One region of the Candidatus Brocadia sinica JPN1 genome, then DNA from elsewhere that is predicted to be linked to it. Evidence: riboswitches for the same ligand, from Rfam matches in the RefSeq annotation. Region 1 holds a riboswitch; each other region holds the start of a gene.
What was found. Region 1 has a riboswitch for cyclic di-GMP ahead of BROSI_RS11685 (IPT/TIG domain-containing protein). Riboswitches for the same ligand answer to the same signal wherever they lie in the genome.

Region 1 (5,985 bases):
TTGGAAAAGAGAATTGAAGCCCATATTTTTGTCTCCTTTTTGGCTTTTTGTCTCCACACGGCGTTGCGAAATCTTGCGCGGGAACGAGCCGCAGGGCTGACATCCGAAGCCATTTTGGAAAAAATGTCGAACATTCAAATGATTGATGTTCATTTACCAACCACGGATGGCCGTCACATTGTCATGAGCCGATATACACAGCCAGAAAAGGATGTTTCTCTCCTTTTGGCACAATTGGGATTGACGCTTCCTGAACAACCTCCGCCCAAGGTTTATGCCTCAGGACAGGTCGGTCTGTAGTGCCGACCTTTTTCCACGATCCCTTGAATTTACTGGCTTAGCGGCTTATACACCCCTCGAATTGCGAAGGTCTGGTTAGGAAATTTTCTGATATAAATTTATATTTTTTCATTGACACATATGTATGAATTTTAGAGAATTCCCGTTAATTCCTGAGCTAAACCACCCGCTAGCCACCAGCTACGCTGGTGGTACTGAGTTAATGCAAGGAATTTCAAATTGCAGTTGTAGCACGAACTTCAGTTCGCTTACATCCCATGCGAACTAAAGTTCGCGCTAGTGCGCCTGAGAGTGCGCAATGTCAGAGGGGTGAAAGTCCCCTTCAGGGAAAACGCTTTCCAAACCTGTAACCGACCGTAACTGCGACACCGTGAGGTGTGGTGGAGAGCAACGGGAGGTGAAAAGCTGGTTCGTAGGATAACAAACTCGATTCGGCCTGTTGTAACGGTGAGCCTGCTAGGGAATGGCGAAGCCCAGACCTTTGAGAGGAGAAAAAAGAAGAAAGGAAGCCTCATAAGCTGAGGGGTAGCGTGATAAAGCGATGGTAGGGAACAATGGGTGGTTGGAGACGGAATGGCTGGAAGGCAAGGTGCATGAATCAGGAATACCTGATAGAGGGAGTGACTGTATCAGGAGATAGAGCCTCCATAGGAGCGAAGAGACACCGTAATGGGTGTGGAGCAAAGGGAGGCAGGAAGGTGGAGGTATGAAGTGGACAAGTCAGGAAGCCAAACCAATGTGAGTGGCCGAGATGCCTAAGCAAATTGGAGAAATCCAGAGAGAACAGGATTGAACTTGGCTTGTAGCGGAATACTTGCTGACGGTCGATATAAGATGAATGATGAGAAGCGCTGCCATCATTATTAATCTTGGGTTGTTCACGGTAATCACAGCCCATGTATTAATCTGTCAATCCCGAAGGGGTAACCACTGACTGGAGAGCCGTATGCGGGAGATCCGCCTGTACGGTTCGGAGGGAGGGGAGGCGAAAGCCTTCCCTACCCCTATCGTTGAAAAAGTTGCCGAAAAGGCCTGATTTAAACGACAACAAAGAAAGACATACGATAAGGGCAAACCCTGAGTGATCAGGGGACGCAAAGGAAAGGGTCTTGATAAGCCGTTGAAACGGTTTAAACAGTTTCAGCGGCTTATGGGAAAGATAGCCTTACTGCCGAAGATGTTTTTAGGAAAATCTTTGCAGTAAGGCTTTTTTGTTTTGTAGGAAGATTGTTTTAACCACAGAGACACAAAGAAAAGCCTTCTGGATTACGGACATTTTCGCCGGATTCATCTTGAAAAGGAGGGGTAATTTTATGAGGAATAGATCCACTTTATTATTGGCCGGTCTTGTTGCAGCAATGCTTGCCACGTGGTTTATAGACAGTTCAAACCTCGCAAGTGAGGATAGAACAGAACAGAACAGAACAGAACAGAACAGAACAGAACAGAACACAAACACCTTATATTGTCCTCACATAAAATATGGTCTGGATTGGCAGACATCCGTTCAGATCACGAATATTGAATGCAGTTGTAAACAGAAAAGGGTTCGGGTAAAACTCTCCACCCATGATAATAACGGTACATTTACCGGTACTATAAAGAATGTTAGGAAACTCAAGGCAAATGAAACAAAGGTTATTGATCCCCAATCATTGCCTCCCAGTGCGGCATCTTTAAAGATTGCACCCAACGGAAACCTCATATCCCACGTCATTTACAGGACAAACGACGGTAAAAAATCAGAAGTAGTCCCTGCCGTAAAAGCGCCATCCATGCAACTGGACTTTCCCGTATTGGCCGATTATGAAGACGTTTTTATCTACGAAACGATCACCCTTTTAAATCCAAATCCAACCCCTGCAAGTATCGAGATGATAGCCTTAGATAAAAACGGATATGAAATAGAGCGCATGGCAGTATCACCCCTTTCTTCGTGGGAGAGCAATACCATCGCTCTCGTAGATATCTTTGGACCAAAAACATTAAAAGACCTTTCAACGGTAAGGGTTGTTTCAGACACCAATATTGCCGGAATTCAGCTTGTGGATTATCCGGGGAATGACCTCGTTGGTCTGCCGGCGCTGACCGTTGCCAGTAAAGGCTGGACATTTCCCATTGCAACGGAAGGCGGCAACCAGGCGCTCTGGACAAGGGTTGGGGTGATAAATCCCGGAGGCGAAACTGCTGATATCAGTGTTGAGGCCTTCGATGCAAGTAACAATTCCCTTGGAGCCATCGACAGAAAAAGTCTTTTACCCGGTGCGATATATTTTACCGGCACAGAAAACACAAGTACGGATGGTGGTGTCATACCATTAAATGCCGCTTATATAAAGGTCACCGCTGATAGACCTATAAGTGGATTCGAGGTTGTTGGCGTTATAGATGGTAGCGGTCTTGCGGCAGTTATGGGAATTCCTGAGGAAGACCTGACCGCAGTGGGATTTGAGATAACAGGCACCAATGACAGTGGTGTACTGAATGCATATTTGATGGTGAGAATGGAAGATGGGAGTGTGAAGTCAACTGCGATGAGTTTGGAAAATGAAGAGTGGAACAAAGTTTTAAAACTAATCATGGAATCCGAAATAGCAGGAGATTTTACACTAAAAAAGGATTTAGCAAGAGAAAGAGATGCCTTTATACCCTCCTATTACCCCTCTGACGTTAAACCTTGTGAAGCTAAATTAATTAAAAAGCTAGAGAAAAAAGGAGCTAAAGTAATATATTTAAATCCTAGCAATGAAAAAAAACCAGTTTGTACACAAGGAACAGGATGTGGTGAGTGGGAATGTTATGATGAAAGAAAAGTTGCTGATAAAGTGGCAGATATGCTTTACGCTGAAGGATACTCAGTAATTGTGGATTACGACCAATATAATGCAGGAAAGAGGGCGAATGAGGAAAGTACACTACCAAATGTATTTGTATCAATCCACTCCAATGCAACGACTGAAGAACTTACAAATATTTGCAAAGGAAAACAAACCGGTCCAGAAACTTGGTGGGAAAATAGTAATACAGGTGATGAGACTTTGTCACTAAATATTCAAAACGCACTTGTGGCAGAACTGAGAAAAAACGAGTACAAGGGCAATTTAAACCGTGGAATAAAGGACTGGAATAAAAAGGAATGCCGTAACTGTGATAATGATAACTGTAGTAATCCGAAAAATTGTAAACATCCGATGTGGCCTAATTGGTATGAGGCCAAAATGCCCGCGTGCTTAGTTGAGACACTCTTTCACGATAATCCAGAGGATGCATATATTTTATGTTCTAAGGCAGAAATAGTTGCACAAGGAATTGCTGATGGAATAATAACATTTCTTACTGCCACACCTCCGCCTTCTCCCTTCTTGTCGTTCCCATTACGAGGCAAAAATGCTTATAACGCGGAGATAATATCGGTTTTTGATCATTCAATGAAAAAGAAAATGAGGTATTGTCCCGACAACGTTAAAGATTCTTTACACAGTTCGGTAATTGCATATACAGGTGAAAAAGGAACAGAACCAAATGAAAAAGAAAGTGGTAAGTCTGGTACGAATTGTCCTGGCCATAAAATTTATAGTTTTTTTAAGAGTCAGGATGATAAAACACCATTTTATATAAATGGCCATTACGTTGGTACAAAAAATAGTGGACCTAATACATTGAATTATGATGGCCATCCGGGATATGATTATAATATTGAGCATGTTGATGGAAAAGATGTTCTTGCGGCAGGAACAGGAACGGTAATTGTGGCAGATTGGGAAAATACAGAAAACCATGACAAAGGACTAGGCCTTCGCATAATTATAGATCACAATAACGGTTATCGTACTATATATGGACATTTATCATCTGTAAAAGTACAAAAGAATGACAAGATAACTACAGTAGGGCAAGTTATTGGAGAATGGGGTAGCACGGGTAATTCAGGTGGGCGCCATCTTCATTTTGAAGTGCGAACTGAAGATGATATATCAGTCGATCCCTATGGTTGGGATCAGGATAAATTAGGAGACGACCCATACACACTATATAATCCAGGAGTAGTTAATTATACACTTTGGGTGACAACAGCCATCCTTCCAAAAATTACCTCAATTAGTCCGACGAGCGGAGTTTCTGGCACTTCAGTAACAATAAATGGTACGAACTTTGGTACAACGCAAGGGACGGTAAAATTTGGCACAGCGGAAGCCACCGTTACTTCATGGAGTGATACCAAAATTGTTGCAACTGCACCTGCTGGTACTGGAACGGTAAACGTGACGGTAACAACAAATGCAGGAACAAGCAATGGGGTACCATTTGCATATACCACTGTCACTATCATCTTTCCCAATGGAGGCGAACACTTACTAGCTGGCAGCGAACAAACAATTGAATGGAAGGTAGATGGTGATACTTCACAAATTAAAGACTTCCTGGTCGCTTCCTCCATCGATGGAGGAACCAACTATACAGCAATAGGTACGGTAACTGCTACTGACCGCTTTTTGTCTAAAAAGATACCTTCCTATGTATTATCTACGCAGTGTAAGGTAGCGGTGGTTGCCCATGATGCTTCAGGACGCACTTTGGCAGGGGATGCCAGTGATAATAACTTTACCATATCAAAATGTCAGATGCCTGGTACATTCACCCTTACAGCCTCTCCTGGGTGTAACGGCAGTAGTTCTCAGATATTGTTAAGCTGGACTGGTTCGAGTGACGCAACATCATACGATCTCTATCGTAACGGAAGCTCGTATAAAACCGGATTAAATGGTACACAATACACAGATAAGTCAGTAACATCAGGAACGATATATACCTACTACGTGACAGCAAAAAACTCCTGCGGTTCCACCAAATCCAATACCGCCTCTGCAACAGCAAACGATTGTAACACAACATTCACCGTTACTTATCCCAATGGAGGTGAGACATGGCAGACAGGGAGTACCCAGAAAGTTACGTGGACTTACAAGGGTGACCCAGGACCAAATGTGAAGATTGAACTTCTAAAGGGCGGTGCTTGGAACTACACCATTGCTTCAAGTACATCGATAGGAAGCAATGGAAGCGGATCATATATCTGGACGGTTCCTAAAGATCAAGCTTCGGGAAGCGATTACAAGATCAGAATCACCAGTACGAACGTTTACACTGATACGAGTGATGGCAATTTTACGATAGGAGGCACTATTCCAAGCATTGCCTCAATTAATCCTATGAGTGGAACTGCTGGCACTTCAGTAACGATAAATGGTAAGAACTTTGGTACAACGCAGCAGGGTACAAGCACAATAAAATTCGGCATTGCAACAGCAACTGTTACTTCATGGAGTGACACCAAAATTGTTGCAATTGCGCCTACTAATAGCGGAACGGTTAACGTGACGGTTACCACAACCTCAGGAACAAGCAATGGTATACCGTTTACTTATAATGAAAATCCACCGCACATTGACAGTGTGAGTCCGAATCCGGTGATAGGTTCAAACAGCCCCCAGATCGTCACGCTTTACGGCCAGTACTTTGCATCGGGATTGACGGTGACGGTTGGCTGGACTGGGGGTTCAAAGGTGTTGAGCAGTTCACAGGTATTTGTGGACAGTTCAACCCAGGTGCGTATCTCAATTACCACAACCACCGATCCGGACACGTGGACGGTAAAGGTAACGAATCCTGACGGACAGAGTTCCA
Region 2 (5,985 bases), 2.4 Mb from region 1:
TTCACGCCCCACCCCACCGGCCATCACCGGGATGTTATTAATGTAAGGTTCGTCTGTCATGGTTGCAAGTGCGGCATCGACGTTCTTTGCCTCAAACTCGGAGGCCGTGTGCCTTTCCCACATCTCGACCATCACTTGCTGGGCGGACGTAAGGCCTGCCTCTTTTTATGCGTTCGTCCTTTGCTTCTCCTTGCTTTTTGAATTGCAACCGGTAAATACCAAGGTTGATGCAGTAATAGCGGCTAGAATTGTGAGAATTTTGATCATTGCTTCTATTCTCTCAGGCTTTTCAAGAATACCTAGAGCGGGCTATACCGCAAACAAATTAACCACCCCTTTATCCTCTCCTTCGCAAGGAGGTGATGAAAAGGGAGGTAAAAGATAATAATTTTTCCTTGTTCCTCCCTCGCAAGGAGGGGACTTCGTCGTGAGCTCAGCCGAACGATAAAGGGGAGGTAAAAAACTTGTTTAAAAAAGAAATTTTTATAGGGTAAACATTCATGCTGGCTTCTGCTTCATCTGCTTTTACTTTTTCTCTCCCTTCCATTCTCTTTCGAATTCCCGGAGGAGTTTGAACTGTACGGGTTCGTTCGTATTCACATCATGTTTTTGGTCTGACTCCCAACGCGGTGCCTCTTTGCTCACTTCTGCAATAAATTTCGAGGCAGATACACCATGGGTAGCAATTTTGTAACAGACTGCCATCGTCATGTCCCTCCCTATACCCCTCAAGCAATGCTGAAAAACACGGCCCTGCGAATTTTTTACGGTATCCAGCATCATCCGTATTTGTGTCATGGTAGGTGCCCGTTCGTCTGCCCATGGAATATGGACGTATTCCAATCCCAGACTCTCCACCAAATTTTTTTCATGTTCATTGGGCACCCGCCAGGTATTTCTCGTCTATCACATGGATATTGTGGAAATCACGGCAGCGGAGGATGTCGTCCTCTGTTTCAATCAAGCTGTACGGATTCTTCTGTCTTGCCCGGGCATCAATGAGTTCCATGAGTTTGCATCTGAGCTCATTCAGGCAATCGACGGACTGGACCAGTAGGCCGTCTGCTTCAAACGCATCTGACACGGTAAAGTAACTCTCGATGTTAAGTTCAGTCTCGTGTTTAATGCCCGCGCCATCCGTGCGAAGCGTGTTGAGTAGTCCTGAAATTTCTTTTTTGACATCCATAGGTCGCTGACGCGGCGATTCTCCACGCCGCTCGTCATCGCTCAGGGCAATGTTAAATTTGAGAGAATCCTCACCGGCTCTAAAAATATTGCGATTAGAACTTGACTTTTGCATTGTTTGACAGCCAGAAAAGATCAAGACTGCAAGAATTATCTGAGTTTTTAGGTATTTCATCTAACCTCCTAACCTTGCAAACAGTTAAGCTAAGTTAAATTAGGGCGTTTTTCAATTGGCATTTTTAATTGCCAAATCCTTAAAGAGGAATTTGTACTGTACGCTGGAAAAAGGTTTTCCATCAACTTCCACGTATGGATAGATGAAATAGTTCAGCGGTTTGCCATTTTGCGGTGGGTTTAGGACAATGTCACGCCCAATGGTAAACTGCACTCGATTTTCGTCATGCGCACCAAAGAAATATTCTCTTCTTGCCGGATCCTTATAAGCTTCTGAAACATCTACAGGCACCCATCCGTATCCTTTCAGATAAAATTCAGCCCAGCAATGATAACCGGCGATTTCCCCCTGACCACGCTCTGCCGGGAGAGGAAACCCGATTGCGAATTTTGCTGGAATACCAACTGCCCTGCAAAATCCGATAAATACAGCGTGAAAATCGGTGCAATTCCCGCGTCTGACATCGCACGCATAGCAAATATCACCCCGCCCCCAGCCAGTACCACTCTTATCGTAAGTCAGGCTGGCAATGGTGTAATCATTGATAGCGCGTGCCTTCTCTAGATTACTAGTTTTGCCCCGAGTGACATCCTCCGCAAGTATTTTGATGCGGTCATCGATAGGCACGAGTCGATCCGGTTGAAGCCACCGTTGCATCATCGGATCGAAATCATTTCGGATCCGAATGTGCATCTGATCAAAATCTCGTCGAATGTATTCACGGCGTTTCACCCTGAATTTCATCTCGACCTTTATTGAGCGGCATGCGGGATTTGCGACAGTGAGGTAAAGGATATAATTTCCATACTTACCGTCTTTATTGATACTCGCGGGACAGGGTGCAGAAATACGCAAGGGAGTAATTTTTTGATTCGCATCGTTCTTTGGATATGGCAACCATATTGATATTTGTTTGGTACCCTCAGGGATGTCATCGACCCTTGCAATGTAGGTGAATTCTAATATTCGTATCTTAGGAGCATTCGTGGCCTCAGACACCTCCAGGAAAAATATGCAAAAAATTATAAGGCAAGCAACGGCGCAGGCAATTCTGGGCTTCATATGTTGTTTCCTTAAAAATTCAAATAGTATATACCCAAGACTACCGAACCTGTACAAAAAGTTATTTCTGTATAAAACCTGTAGAGCGAAGAGACTCTTCGCTCTACATATAGATTTTTGCATAGTCTTTACCGCCCAGGCTATAGTATGTCAGCCCTTTGGGCTTTATCTCATTATGGTAAAAATCTCTACCCATAATTCAATGACATTACCTATCAAGGGAGGGAAAGTTCCATCGCCCCTTGTGGTGGAAGGTCTGGGTGAGGGGTATTTTCGTGTCAATATTCGAACAGTAACTGCCATTGGCTTTAAAGCTTTATGACATCATGAAAGATGAGGGCGAAGGAGGGGACTTCGTCGTGAACTCAGTAGAACGACGAAGGGGGTGTTCTCCCACAGGTTATTTGTCATATTGGCTATGACTACACAACCCAGTTTAACTCCCATTTATTAAGGATATCCGGGATGCTCCCTCTTCGTAGGTTCGGGATATTCCTTTTCAATTAGGATAGCCTTCTTCTCCCAGAGGTCTTTCTTCTTATTATAGTTCCAGGTATAATTCTCTTTGCCATTCATCTTATGAACGGCAATGCTCGCTTTATCAACCCTCAAATTATCCTTATTGGTCCCCTGCACAAAGAAGTCCAGGTCGTACGTATTACCGTCTTTCCCTTTAAAGTCTGCACAGACAAAATATTCATCCGTCTTTGTTGGAGAGAGCTTGTCCTTATGCACCTTGTCAAGCATCAACCCTAAATATTTTTCTGTGTTCTTATCAAGATACTTGAAAACACCCTCTGTGGAATTTTTCCGAATGTATTCTTCAGCAAATTTTGCCACATCCTCCTTGGTTATACGCGGTTTTTCCTCCTCTTTGTACGGTATCACTTGTCCCGGATGCTCTCTTTCGGAAAAAGCAGATGAAGCGCTCAATCCTAACATAAACAACAAGACTGTAACTGTTGCCAAACTTTTTCTCGGAATTAGGAATAAATTCATAATTGGGTCTCCTTTATCAAAAGGTAAACGAATCCGTAGCAGCAGTAGCTTGAAAAGGTAAAACTGCCAATTGCCATATAAAGTCACTGGCATGAAAGATACAAAAGTGACATCAATTTCTCCATTGAACCACCCCCTTTCCTGAAAATATTGCTCTGGGAAAAGCCACAAAGATACTGATTCAGCATGTTTTCAGTCAGCATCAACAGCTCTACTGGTGATACTGACTATTATTAAGGGTAGTCAGGCTTCGGATGTTCAGGATGCTCCGGTCGTTTCTTTTCGGTTTTGACGGTCTTCTTCTCCCAGATACCTTTCTTTTCATTGTAGTTCCATGAGTAATTCTCTTTGCCATTTACCTTGTGGATGGCAATGCCCTTTTTATCAATATTTAAATAACTCTTGCTTTTCCCCTGCACAAAAAAGTCAAGGTCGTATGTATGACCGTCCCTCCCCTTGAAATCGGCACAGATAAAATATTCATCCTTCTTTATCTGCGAGAGCCGTTCACGATGCACCTTGTCAAACTTTAACTCCAGATCTTTTTTCGTTTTTTTATCATAGTGTCTGAAGATGCCATCCCTGGAATTTTTCTGAATGTATTCCTCGGCAAATTTCGCCACATCATCGAGGGTTACCATCGAATTTTCTTTTTCTTTGAGTCTTACCATTTGCTCAGGATGATCTGCAGATGCAGTATATGAAGTGGTTGTTTCCAAAGAAATTAATGCGATTCCAAGATACATCATCAATACGGCCGCTGCGGGGGTCAAGCCTTTCTTCAGTATTCTGAATAAGTACATTGTTAGTTCTCCTTTCATGAAAACAAAAAAGCCTTACTGCAAAGATATTCATTCAAACATCTTCGGCAGTAAGGCTATCTTTCATAAAGCCGTTTAAACGGCTCGACAAGACCCTTTACTTTGCGTCCCCTGATCGCCCAGGGTTTGCCTTTGTCGTAATGTTTTTCATCATCAAAATTTTACTATCTATTATCTATTATCTATAGTATTTTTATGCCTTTTATTTCAAGAAAAAATAAAATATTTACCAGTCATGAAGCTGGCAAAACTCAAACAGGCAAAGTAGTTTGACACCTCTAGCATATTATGATATTATCAAAAAACGCATTTTCTAGTTAAGAGATTTGTAATTACTTTAATAATTCATAAAAAATGGAGAGAATTTACATTGGCAAAGGAAAAACTGGTTATCGTGGGTTCCAGGGGCAGTAAACTTGCGCTCATCCAAACAAATTGGGTTATATCAGAGCTTAAAAGGTTAAATCCTGGATTTGAATTTCAGATCGAAAAAATTTCGACAAAGGGTGACAAGATTACCGATGCCCCCTTGTCCCGTTTAGGGGGAATTGGTTTATTTACCAAGGAACTGGAAACGGCTTTAATGAAAGGAAAGATAGACATTGCCGTTCACAGCGCCAAAGATGTGCCAACAGAGCTGCACGAGGGGTTAATGATCGGCGCCACACCCAAGCGCGAGGACCCCCATGATGCCCTTATTAGTAACAACAATGCCAATTTAGAAAAGCTGCCCGATAATGCGCGTATTGGCACAAGCAGCCTTCGCAGAAAGGCACAATTACTTGCTTTTCGGCCCGATTTCAAAATTTTAGACCTGCGTGGCAATTTGGATACACGGCTTAAAAAACTTGAAACCGATGATCTGGATGCCATAGTCGTTGCCTATGCCGGATTACGAAGGATCGGTTATGCCGGCCCCATCAGCCAGATCATACCGTTTGATATTATGTTACCCGCTGTGGGACAAGGTTCACTCTGTATCGAAATTCGTAACAATGATGCCCGGATTTATCAAATCGTTTCCAGCATTGATGATACACAGACCAGAATTGCAGTAGAAGCAGAACGAGCTCTCTTAGCAAGACTTCAAGGTGGTTGTCAGGTGCCCATTGGAGCATATGCACAGACACAAAGTAACGAAGTGTTTCTGGAAGCGATCATTTGCACCGTTGACGGCGACCATGCCATACGGGATAGCCACAGTGGCCCCACCAGTCAAGCAGCAAAAATAGGAGATGAACTTGCCCTGAGGATGCTGGAAAACGGTGGCAAGAGAATTCTCCATGAGATTCGCCAGGAATTTCAAGGACGCATTGACCATATTTAAAATTATTGTATTAATCTTTTCAACCAAAGTAAACGAATCATCACCCGATAAGCTTATTCTTGCGATGCTATAAAACAAAAAGCCCATGATGAATAACATCATGGGCTTTCTTGTTTTCAATCCAGCTTAACTTTTATACAAGCTGAAATCCACTATTTTGTCAGAGAAACTTTCTCTATACGTCCTTCCCTGCGCAACCTGGCTGCTTCTGATTGAATCTTGGTAAACTCCATCATCATAGGAGCCTGACCCCACCACCAGGAAACATCCTGTTGGACGTGGGCAGTTCCTTTGTAACCTTGGAGTTTATACCAGAACCATAATCTGTTGTACATATTCTCAATATTTGATGGATTATCCTGCTGTTGCAAGAACATGCCATAAACACCCAGGATGGGTCCCACTACGGGGAACTT
Region 3 (5,985 bases), 1.5 Mb from region 1:
AAAAACACCTGTTGCAGGCGCTACGGTGACAATAAAGAGCAGTACTGACGGTCAGGGAGAGGGACAAACGGAAAGTTCAGGTTTCTTGGGGCTTTGGTGGACTCGAAGATGATGCAACGTATACTGTTGAGGCAAAAAAATCTGGCCTCGGTTCAAAAAAGACAAGTTCCAAGATAAAGAATAACGAAGATGAAAACTTTATTATCAATTTTAAGTTTAAAGGGGTTGATGAGTAACAGGCCGTCCGTGAATGTAGCCGGTAAATGAAAATAAAAGATACAGTAAATTGCGTGTAGATTAAATGCGATCTATAAACAAATCAGAATTGTAAGGATTGGAGGTATCTATTGCGCCGCTACCCTGTCCGCCCTTCCTGATATCCCTCTCCTCTTTGATCTTTCGGTTAATTCCATCGAAGTAAAAATGGACGGTGTTACCGTCCTTGTTGATCAATCCTTTGAACAACTTTTCCTTGTCCTTTACCTCCTTTCCCTGCGCATCGCTGAAAAATATCTGATTATTACGACTGTCGTACCCAAATCGGATTGTCTGGCCGATATTATCCGTCGTCCTGACCAAACGATCCAGGGCATCATAAACATTTATGGTAGTAAATCTTTCGGTCAGTGATGGACTGTTCCCTTCTTGAGTAATCTCTGTCTCAACAACTTTTGTTACGTTACTATTTTCATTGTAGGTAGTGTCTACACGATTCCCCTCCGGGTCAATCTGAACAATCCTTCTATCAGCGCCGTCAAATTGAAACTCGAATACATTTCCATCGTCTTCAATCGCAAACGTGTTACGCCCCTTACGGTCGTATTCATAGCGTGCGTTACCCTTCCATCATTGGATGTGCCCAATGGGCCGTCCTTGAGTACCGGGGTGCATACCGTACTCACGCCATCGGATATAAATAACACATCATCCTTCTGGTATTGCCTGTTCATTTCATCGAAGAAATATTCCGTCTGTCTCAGGAGCACATTCCCTGTTCCAGAATTATCCTGTGGACTTTCTCCACCAATAAGACCATACCGTGATACCTTGGTAACGCTACCGACAGGGTCGTATGCCTGTTCAGTGACATTTCCTATAGGATCCGTGGTTTTGATGACCCTGTTTAAAACCATCATATGCATACAGGGCACTATCGTTCTTCCCATCTCCATTGTTGTCTTCACCGTCTATTGTCTCAATGAGATTTCCGTTCTGGTCATAGTTGTGCGTTGTATTGGGAGAACCCCCGCTGCAACCGCATATATTTGTGGTGCGATATACCAGGTCTCGTTCGTCGTATATCGTCTCCTGATAATTTCCCCCCGGAAAAATAATCTTGACCCTGTTTTCATTTGCATCATAGCGGTATTCGGTGGTCAATGTCTCTGCCTCGCTGACTTCCTGGGTTTCCTTGACCAGGCGGTCAAGGATGTCATATGCGTAGATATGTTCCACAAATTCTCCAGCAAGAGAACCGTTATTACTATCCTTATTTTCGATCTCTTTCTTTACAACGGTATCATTATAGTCATACTCAATATTGGTTGCATATTGGAACGCCTTTAACGACGGTTTCTTTTTTCCTTTTTGCTTTGGCACGGCGGCGGCATGGATGATTTTTACCTGCTGATTGAGTTCATTTACCACAAATTCTGTCGCCATGCCACGGCCATTAATTTCTTTTATTACGTTTCCCACCTGATCTTTACCGGTTTTGGATTTGTGCCAGAATTCCGTGTTGATGATGAGGCGGTATCTACTATCGTCTCCTTCAGATAACCAAATGAATCTTTACCTTTATCCTTGATCTTATCCTTTCTATCACCATCGGGATCATTCTCCGGGTAATAGTCATACGTGGTGATATTCCCTTCAGGATTGGTCTTTGAGGTCATCTGCCATATTTATTATAAACAAACAATTCCACAATCTCCTGCGAGGTATCTCCTTCAAGTTTTGCCTGGTTAGAATCGCCCAACGGGGTTACGGTGGGATAAACGACCTTGACCACATCTCCGTAAACATTATCCGTAATGCCGTCTCCGTTCAAATCGACCAGACCGAGTTTTACACCAGCTTCATCCAGCATCTCCTGAACTTCTGCGCCAGAAATTCCCATAACCTCTGCCAAGTCGTTCAGATTATTACCCTCCTGGTAATCATAGAAATACGTGGTGGTGTATCTTTCCTTAGAATTCGTACCTCCATTGGGTGGTGTATGACTGGAATCGTTTCCCCTGGGGTCAGTTTGTGTTCTGACCCGGTTGTATATCGGGTCATAGGTGTATGTTGGCTCTATCTGTTGCTGGGCGCCTCCCCGGTCGCTATCGGGTAACTGTTTATTCTCTAAAAGATTCCCATGTTTGAACCTGCTTTTCCGATAATCTACTGATCCCAAATTCTCAGTTGCATAGGCATTTTCCACAGTATTCCCTTCAGGCAGTGCGGATTTAACCCTTTCGCCGTCTTCGTTATATTCAAAAGGTCGCCTCAAAGTATTCCGGCTCACCCTCACGTAAACCTTTCGTATATTCCTTTGTGGATACGGCATTCCCCAGTTTGTTATGTTCATATACCGCCTTATTCCCGTTGCGGTCTGTTACCGTCACACGGTTGACCGGGTCATTTGTATCCAGGGGATTTGAAGTCATCTCTTCGTATTTATACGTTATATCACCGCCAGCAGCAATTCCACTTGCATTGATCCCGCCGTACGTCTGCTTAACGACGTGACCGTATGCATAGGAATTTTCATCTGTTTCATAAACATTGATCAGACGAGGAGAGCCGCCAGCCGCAACTTCATTGGGTGCAGTTATGGTCAGAAGGCCATGATTCAACTTCTCATTATCAAACCCGGACGAATAGGTATATCTCTTGGTCTTACCATCCGGAAAATTATTACCATTAGGTGTACCTGTAACAGATGGAGATGTGACGGAAACGAGGTCGCCGTTACTGTCGTATTCAAATGTAATGGACCTGTTGATGAAGTCCTTTACCTCAACAAGCCTTCCGTTAGTGTTATAACTGTAAGTGATCTTTCTGCCCAATGTGTCGATAGCCCCTAAAAGTTTTCCATCCTCATCCCTTGTAAAGGTCATGGTATTGACATGCCTGTCTTCTAAATGGACAAGGAATCCATTTCTGTCATAAGACTTTTTGCTCCCCTGTCGGTCTCTTAAGGTAAAGGAACCATCTCCATTCTTTGTCAGACGGGTATAGGCGCCGAGCGGGGTGCTGTCTGCGACATCTGATTGCAGCCCGTAAAGGTCAGAGTGGCCGTGACCGTCCATAACCACAACGCTTCCCACTTTTATAAATGAATCACTCAGGATAGGAGAAAAGGTATCCGTTGAAATGGCATCCTGATTCTCTTCGGTAATTTCCAAGAGCCTGGAGTTATAGTTAAAATCCCAGTTATGACCCAGCGGGCTATCAAAGGTAACACGGCTTTTATAGGTGCGGGTAAATGTCCAGTCGAAACCACGTCCGGGGATCTTGAGGTCTGTTATCTGTAAGACAAATTCACCATTGTGAAGGGTTATGGGGTCGGGGGTGTCATTTTTCAAGCCACCGCTTGCAATCATGGAAGCGGTATCAGGTGGTGGGCATATTGTGCAGGTTGCGTCAATAAAAATGCCACCCCTTGCTTGAACAAATTTTTTCCCGTGTGTGGACGTGCTGTTGAAAGGACAAACAAAGAAGTCGTCATTGATTATAAGTCCCGATAATATGAGTGTTGGTGTAACCATTGCGACTGGCGTTGGTTCAGCCTCTTTTACGGCAACGACGACCTCACCAAACATCGCCTGCATCGGTCTGCTCATAAAATACCATTGAATTGCAAAACTCGTCTGTCCAGCCACTACGGTAGTAATCGTAAATACACCGTGGTGGGCAGTGAATGGCGTATCTGATGATATCGTTGCAACATTCGGATCACCTGTATTTAAAGGCGTATACAGGGTTTCTTCCTCTGTAAGATCAGCCGTGATCTGCCAGGTCGTTGTCTCTCCAACTTTCATCTCTAAGACAGAGGGGCCGCATGTATGGGCATATCCGGCCAAGGTAAATATGACAGAAGAAAAAATGAAGAAGGCAAAAGCAAACAGATATTTTACGAAAGTACGTTGTGCACGCTTTGGAAATTTAAAGCTATGTGGTTGCATAGTTTCCTCCTTTTATGGCTGGACTTTTTCTTCGATGCCCTTAGATTGGTAGAATGGTAGCAAAATGGTTATTATTGCATCTTTCAAGAACTCCCAGAAGGCCATTGATCGATGATATTTACAAAATAAAAAAGCCTTACTGCAAAGATATTTCCTGGAAACATCTTCGGCAGTAAGGCTATCTTTTTTCCCAACAAGCGGTCTTTTATAAACTGCGCTCTTGGTCTGTTTAAAAGACCCTTTACTTTGCGCCACCTGATCACTCAGGGTTTGTCTTTATCGCGATGGTTTTTTTATTGTATAAATAAATTGATGGAGATAAATTGTTTTCAGTCGTAATGGTTAACAATAATTATTATAGTTATCAATAAAAATATAAAATATCTTGAAACACTATTTCCGTCGAGGTATGATTTTTCAACCATTCATAACCATTATTCCATGAAAAACACATCCTTCACATTTAAGCATCATGGCTGGCTGGGTATTGGATTAATCTGTTTTGTTGAGTGCTGCTTGCTCATTCAGCATCACAATTACTTTGCTTATAAAATCAGCATCTGGGCAACCCCTTTATGTTGGTTGGGCTACGTGATGCTTTTAGATGCGATTATTTTTAGGCTCAAAGGGAATTCACTCCTCTGTAACCGCAGACGGGAATTTTACATTCAGATGCCCCTGTCTATTGCCTTCTGGCTCCTATTTGAATTTTACAACCTCCATCTTGCAAACTGGGAATATCAGGGTTTGCCGAAAAACAGGATAGAACTCTGTATTGGAATGGGACTGGCCTTTGCTCTGATCATGCCGGGGATGTTTCAAACCACAGAACTCATCAAAACCCTGAAATTTTTCGATCGATTTCGGATTGCCAATCTCCGCGTTTCAAACAGGATTATATATACCAGTATTGTCCTGGGATTCTTTTTTATCATGGCTCCATTGCTCATCAGCAGAGACTATGCCCGTTATCTCTTTGGGCTGGTCTGGACGGGATATGTCATGATATTCGACCCCATCGTATATTGTAGCAAAGGGGAATCATTATTAAAGGATTTAGAAGAAGGCAGGCTTTCCCGGATATTGAGCCTCTTCGTAGCAGGTTACATCTGCGGTTTCCTGTGGGAGTTCTGGAATTACTGGGCTGCATCAAAGTGGGTGTACACCGCCCCTTTTATGAAGGATGTAAAGATCTTTGAGATGCCAGTGGCAGGATTTCTGGGATTCGGGCCTTTCGCGTGGGAGTATTTTTGCTTTTACCATTTCTGCAAACTCGCTGGAAGATCGGCATTGACTAAGCAATGAATACTATAGTATTACTGTTTAAAAACTTTTTTTTAGAAAGTTTTTATCTCTCTTGTATTCTCCCCTTCGCAAGGGGAGAAAGAGAAGGGTTGTTTGGTCGGCTATCTGCATACTTAGGAATTTCAATTGCCACAGGGTCACAAAATACAAAGAAAAACTTTGTGTCTTGGGGTCTTGGTGGTTGAAAAAAATTGGCGAAGACCTGATTCAATGACAAGAAATTTTAAAAAATTAGTTCCTCCCCCTTTGATGGGGGAGGCCAGGTGGGGGGTTAAAGGAAAAGATCAATCACCCTCCCTTAGTCCCTTCCATCAAGGGAGGGATAATGTAATGTTAAGGAATTTCAATCTTATATGATTCCCCTCTAAAAAGAGGGGAGATGAAAAGTCGCTGCCAAAGCAGCCTAATTTTAATAGGCTAAAATATGTATCCATCAAAACCCTGGAACAAAAATTGGTGGACGATCGGCTTGTTTGTTATCGGTATAAGTATCCTTTTTGTCATGGTT
Region 4 (5,985 bases), 1.1 Mb from region 1:
CTCCGGCTACTGGACTTGCCACAAAAAATCCAGGATGATGTTTCACGTGGAACATTAACCATGGGACATGCACGGGCATTATTAGCCATTCAGGACAAGGAAGTACAGATACAGCTCTATGAACGCATAGCCGAGGAAGGGTTATCGGTTCGGGAGATAGAAGAGATGGTTTCGGCAGAAAAAAAACGGGCCAAACTCAACCCTACTGCTACAAAAAGGCCATCTACCCCCCACATCGAAGATCTGGAAGACCGATTCCGAAGGTTTTTGGGGACAAAGGTTACCATCAAAGAAAGGAATGGCAGGGGGAGGATTATGATTGCATTTCATACCAACGAGGAATTTAGTCGGATTGCAAACACCCTGGGGATTCAGCTTTAATTATTCACAACGAATACTTCGACAAAAACACAAGACGTCTTCCATGACCACTTTCAATGATCCAGGGATGCCCGTATAAATTCCCTGAATAGAGGATGAGGATTCGTAGGCTTTGACTTAAATTCCGGATGAAACTGTACACAAACAAACCAGGGGTGCTCTTTGAGTTCCATGATCTCCACTAATTGCTCGTTCGGCGTGTGTCCGCTAAAAACCACACCTTTAGCCTCAAACATCTCCGAATATCTGTTGTTAAATTCATATCGGTGGCGATGCCGTTCTGATATCTCCCGACTCCCATATGCCTGAAAAGCCTTTGTGCCTGGCTGAAGGACACAAGGTTGCGCACCCAACCTCATCGTCCCCCCCTTACCAACCACCGTTCGTTGTTCTTCCAATAAACTGATTACAGGGTGAGGTGTGTTCATATCAAATTCCGTGCTGTTTGCCCCCCAAAGCTTGCATACATTCCTTGCAAACTCAATTGCCGCACACTGCATTCCAAGACAAATACCAAAGAAAGGTATCTTGTTTTCCCGTGCATACCGTATCGCCTCGATCTTACCCTCAACACCACGCACACCAAACCCTCCCGGCACAAGGATACCCTTCACCCCTTCAAGATGCGCTTTGACGCCATTTTTTTCGATCTCCTCGGATTCCACTCTGCGCACCCGCACCCGCGCATTGTTCCCTATTCCACCATGGATAAGGGATTCATAAATAGACTCATAGGCTGATTGATGAGCTATATATTTTCCCACAATTGCAATCTCTGTCGCCTGACTTGGATTTTTCAGTATTTCCAGTATTGACAACCACTTGTCGATATTATTACCGTTTGTTTTTAACCCCAATTTCTGCACGATAAATGTGTCTAAACCCTGATCAACAAGGATCAGCGGTATCTCATAAAGATAAGGCTTCACATCCCGCTCTTCAATGATCGCATTTTTGTCCACATTGCAAAACAGGGATAATTTTTCCTTTACCTCTGCGCCAAGATGTTTTTCCGTCCTGCATATGATGATATCGGGCTGAATGCCCGCCTGCCGCAACATACCAACGCTATGCTGAGTTGGTTTCGTCTTTATCTCCTCAGCGGCACTTAAGAAGGGAACAAGGGTTAGGTGAATATAGAGCACATTTTCCCTGCCCGCCTTTTGGCCAAACTGCCTGATAGCTTCCAGGAATGGCTGGTTTTCTATGTCTCCCACAATACCCCCGATTTCGGATATAACCACATCCGTATCAGGTCCATCCAGTTTCCGGATACATTCTATAATTTCATTGGTGATATGGGGAATTACCTGAACCGTCTTGCCTAAATACTCCCCCTTGCGTTCCTTCATAATAACAGAATAATAAATTGAACCTGTCGTAAAATTACAGTACCGGTTCGTCTTACTGTTGGTGAACCGCTCGTAATGTCCCAGATCCAGGTCCGTCTCAGCGCCATCATCAGTTACATATACCTCCCCATGTTCATACGGACTCATCGTCCCAGGGTCGATATTTACATAGGGATCAAACTTTTGAAGCCTTACTTTAAGCCCCCTGCTCTCCAACAACATCCCGATGGATGCAGAATTAAGCCCTTTACCGAGAGAAGAAACCACACCACCCGTAACAAATATGTGCTTAGTCATGCCTGTATCTTTCCAAAAATGTCATCAAATCATCCCTTGTATCAATACCCCTGGAGGTATACTGTGTAATTGCCACCTTAATTTTGTAACCATTGGCAAGCGCCCTGAGCTGCTCCAATTTTTCAGCATGCTCCAAAGACGAGGCTGGAAGTTTAGAGTATTGTAATAGAAAATCCCTCTGATATGCATAAATCCCCAGATGCCGCAGAAATGTAATGCCTGGCTCATTGACCAGATCGCTGCTATCGCGCACATAAGGAATCTGTGAACGGGAAAAATAGAGTGCATATCCACGATTATCCAGCACAACCTTTACCACATTCGGATTGCGTAATTCTGCTGCATCTGTTATCGCATTTGCAACAGTTGCCATGACCGCAACATCGTCTCCCACTAAAGTATCTATGACCTGATCAACCACAGACGCATGCATCTCGGGTTCATCGCCTTGCACATTCACGATGATGTCAGCATCTAATCGTCCCGCCACCTCAGCAATCCGGTCTGTTCCTGAAGTATGCAATGCGGAAGTCATCTCCGCCTCTCCACCAAACCCTTTGACGATATCGTATATAAGTTGACTATCTGTAGCAACAATGACTTTATGAATTCGTCTTGCCTGCTTTACGTTTTGATAGACATGCTCTATGATATATCTTCCCGTGACAGACTTGACTTCCGGCAGGATTACTTTAAAAGGCAGTCTGGTCGATGCATACCTTGCGGGGATTATGACAACTGCCTTCATACGATACATCCAACCACGTAAGTATTCAGTTCCATATTTTCATAACAGTCATCATGCCACTCTTGCTGCACCCAGAAACTATGAAAATCCATAAGCCTTTGAGTGGTCAACACTTAATTTTGAATTTTCGAACCAGTCATCATGTTGCGCTAGCAACACCCTGAAACGATGAAAATGCAATTTCTGTCCTATGGTATTGGTATATTTATGCTTACACTTATTTGTCAGGCCTTATTTTCGAACCAGAACGCAGAGTTCACAGAAAATCGGAAAAATTATGAACAATTTTACAAAATTGTAGATTCTATTGAACAACTCTCTCGGATTCAAACATTTTTTGAAAAAATTCGAGCAAACAATTTTATATAGATATCTCTAAGGAAATATCCAGAGCCATCGCCGAATGGGTAAGAGCGCCAATAGAAATTCTGTCTACACCCGTTTGTGCCACAAGATGTACATTTTCCAGGGTAATATTTCCGGATGCCTCGGTAAGTGGCGGACGTTTTCCCTCATTATATTTCCACTCTTTAACCAATTTTACCGCATCATTCAATAGCTGGATGTTCATATTATCAAACAGTATGATATCAACTCCTGCTGTAAGAGCATTCTTTACTTCTTCCAGCGTCCTCGTTTCTACCTCGATCAAAATACCCTTCTTTATTCGTTGTTTTAAAAAAGACACGGCTTTTTCAATAATACTATCATGAGAAGATATGTTAAATAATACTTTGTTTTTTATTATATCCAGATGGTTGTCCTTTATCAGCACCTGGTCGTAGAGGCCCATCCTGTGATTAACCCCACCACCCACTGCCACTGCATATTTTTCCAGATATCGCCATCCGGGAATGGTCTTCCTCGTATCCATTATGAAGGTATTTAAAGGTTTGATACGTTCAATAAACTGCGCCGTTAGAGTTGCTATCCCAGAAAGTCTCTGAAGAAAGTTTAAGGCAATACGCTCACCAGAGAGTAAACCCTTCGATCTGCCATTTACTACAGCAATGGTCTCACCCTTATGAATGAAGACTCCTTCCTTCACCAATTGTTTAAAAAAAACGTTCTTGTCGAGTTTAGAGAAAAAATGTTCAACAACGGGCAACCCGGCAACAACACCGCTTTCTTTTGCTATAAATGCTCCTTCTACAATCAAGTTTTCCGGAATGAGATTTTCAGTCGTAATATCCCCGGTAAAAATATCTTCCTGAATAGCAAGTTGAATAAGGGCATCTATCTTCTCACATTCAATTTTATTTTTTCTGTTCACGACAACTACCCATCTTTTATTTTTTGTCTGTCAACACCTCGTTAATCCTTGTTTCATCTCTATTATATGAGTGTTTCAAAGAGAACTCAATATCAATCATTATTTTTTTCTTGACATCTAACGATATCGTGTTATTTTGAATCGCATGTGATAATGCTGGTCTTACAAAGTGAAGGAATAAACAAAAACATACGATAAGGGCAAACCCTGAGTAATCAGGGGACGCAAAGTAAAGGGTCTTTCAACGTACAAGGATGTAGTTAAAGACGCGCCTTATCCTTTAGCGAAAAAGATAGCCTTACTGCCGAAGATGTTTTCCATAAAATATCTTTGCAGTAAGGCTTTTTTATTTTAACGGGTAAAAAAAGGGGTTTAGTTATATGACCAAATAGGGCTATAACAAGTTACCACTAAGCGTATTATCGGTACTAAGCCGTATTATGTTGCAACTTTTCGTATACCTACGTAATGCTGTTCGGCAGGAAAAACAAACGGAGAAATCAAACCATGAATGAAAACATCACTCTCACGAAAACCGCATTGGTTAATTTGCTCGATGCCGTGCCTTATCCAAACCCCGATGATCCATGGGGGCAGTATGGTACTATCGGTCCGGTTGCCCAAGCTCTCCGCGACTTGTCATGGGCGCTGCTGAACCCGCAGCCACTCCCACCCGGAGCTAGCCCTCACCCTGATCCCTGGCGCTATGGACCAGGACCGCAGCCCTGGTATGCTGCGTTCCTTTCGCGCGCGGTAATTGATCGAGCGGTAACACAATATCAGCTCGCCGAGGTGTCGGGCAATACAGAGCAGTCAAAAAGGATAACCACGGCAATCGGATCGCAGATTCGCGAGTTTGTCGATGATTGATGATTACTGTGGCACCAGGCCACCCAAGTGGCTAAGCAATAGTATACCAGATGTAAGGAGGATTTTAAAGATGAAAAAAGGCTGGAATACGGCTATTTGCAAGGCTTTTCAAGCCTTGCAGGACACTCATAATTAGTTAAGGAGGGAACAGACAATGAAAAAAAGGTTCACGGTAACAAAGAGGATCACAACGATATTACCGGTGTTAATCGGACTTTGGATCTTCACCGCCAATACCACGGTAACCCTCGCTAATGCGGATGGCATTACCGTGGGGCCCGGACAGGGTGTTAACTTTGAGCAAGTGGATTTCGTCTTTTCTGCTGTAACCCAGGAAAATTCAGATTGGGGCCGCGTCAGTGCAAATCCAGAGCTTCTGTCCTCTTCAACTGATATATCCAGCGGCTTTCTCAATATCTTCTCCGATGCTGGATGGGTTGTTCAGAATCTACCTGTTGACGTGAACTACGGTACAGTCACAACATACTTCAGCCTTGGTCTCAGTACCCCTACGGATGTTAGTGAACTAAGCGCTCACATAGAGTTTGCTTCTAGTCCGCAAGACGATTTTTCCGACGGTGAAAGAGGCGACTTTGATGTTGGGGTTGCACTTTGGAACGCCGAAGGCGCTGGCGATTCTCAGACTGCGGTGATCGGCGAAGCACCACCACCTAATCTGATACAGTTCAGACCCAGAGGAAAAAACACGAAACACACACAGCCAAACGCTGTGAATGTACAAACGGCCAAGAATCAGTGCTTTCCCATGTCGATTGCAAACAGTCTCCAGTACTTGGAAGACAGATTCGGAGTCAACGTTCCCCACGACCATAAACCCGGTTTGAAGGGTGATGATTCATTGGTGGGACAGTTGGATATGGAGGCCGATCGCCGCGCACCAGCACGCAATGATGGCGACGGTGTATGGTTTACACCTATGCTGAAAGGAAAGTTTTCTTATTTAAAAAAGAATGGTTTGAAGAATAAGCTCATCCACAAACACCAGGGACGTGGCTATGGAAACCCACCCGATGAAGCGCTTCCTAACGGTGACTTCAGAAGCA

Region 2: linked by a shared signal. The riboswitch ahead of BROSI_RS00655 (hypothetical protein) and the one ahead of BROSI_RS11685 (IPT/TIG domain-containing protein) in region 1 are both predicted to bind cyclic di-GMP.
Region 3: linked by a shared signal. The riboswitch ahead of BROSI_RS04960 (DUF6531 domain-containing protein) and the one ahead of BROSI_RS11685 (IPT/TIG domain-containing protein) in region 1 are both predicted to bind cyclic di-GMP.
Region 4: linked by a shared signal. The riboswitch ahead of BROSI_RS06725 (hypothetical protein) and the one ahead of BROSI_RS11685 (IPT/TIG domain-containing protein) in region 1 are both predicted to bind cyclic di-GMP.

The regions. Positions count from the first base shown of each region.
Region 1 covers NZ_BAFN01000001.1:2,568,648-2,574,632, forward strand. Annotated here, with positions in the region: partial or broken gene BROSI_RS11680 (IS1634 family transposase) at 1-300, shown strand, start outside; gene BROSI_RS19900 (hypothetical protein) at 855-1,010, shown strand; cyclic di-GMP riboswitch class I at 1,360-1,476, shown strand; gene BROSI_RS11685 (IPT/TIG domain-containing protein) at 1,614-5,985, shown strand, end outside.
Region 2 covers NZ_BAFN01000001.1:155,894-161,878, forward strand. Annotated here, with positions in the region: gene BROSI_RS00625 (ester cyclase) at 1-132, opposite strand, end outside; gene BROSI_RS00630 (protein-tyrosine phosphatase family protein) at 526-885, opposite strand; gene BROSI_RS00635 (hypothetical protein) at 875-1,360, opposite strand; gene BROSI_RS00640 (transglutaminase-like domain-containing protein) at 1,412-2,422, opposite strand; gene BROSI_RS19560 (hypothetical protein) at 2,598-2,744, shown strand; gene BROSI_RS00650 (hypothetical protein) at 2,873-3,421, opposite strand; gene BROSI_RS00655 (hypothetical protein) at 3,655-4,224, opposite strand; cyclic di-GMP riboswitch class I at 4,286-4,383, opposite strand; gene hemC (hydroxymethylbilane synthase) at 4,613-5,569, shown strand; gene BROSI_RS00665 (multiheme c-type cytochrome) at 5,722-5,985, opposite strand, start outside.
Region 3 covers NZ_BAFN01000001.1:1,089,992-1,095,976, reverse strand. Annotated here, with positions in the region: gene BROSI_RS19730 (hypothetical protein) at 298-579, opposite strand; gene BROSI_RS20725 (hypothetical protein) at 705-1,142, opposite strand; gene BROSI_RS04975 (RHS repeat domain-containing protein) at 1,081-1,698, opposite strand; gene BROSI_RS04970 (hypothetical protein) at 1,686-1,895, opposite strand; gene BROSI_RS04965 (hypothetical protein) at 1,892-2,494, opposite strand; gene BROSI_RS04960 (DUF6531 domain-containing protein) at 2,478-4,172, opposite strand; cyclic di-GMP riboswitch class I at 4,338-4,457, opposite strand; gene BROSI_RS04950 (hypothetical protein) at 4,614-5,477, shown strand; gene BROSI_RS04940 (hypothetical protein) at 5,902-5,985, shown strand, end outside.
Region 4 covers NZ_BAFN01000001.1:1,492,031-1,498,015, reverse strand. Annotated here, with positions in the region: gene BROSI_RS06750 (ParB/RepB/Spo0J family partition protein) at 1-381, shown strand, start outside; gene BROSI_RS06745 (CTP synthase) at 435-2,030, opposite strand; gene kdsB (3-deoxy-manno-octulosonate cytidylyltransferase) at 2,023-2,778, opposite strand; gene nadC (carboxylating nicotinate-nucleotide diphosphorylase) at 3,140-4,051, opposite strand; cyclic di-GMP riboswitch class I at 4,241-4,360, shown strand; gene BROSI_RS06725 (hypothetical protein) at 4,559-4,921, shown strand; gene BROSI_RS06720 (hypothetical protein) at 5,076-5,985, shown strand, end outside.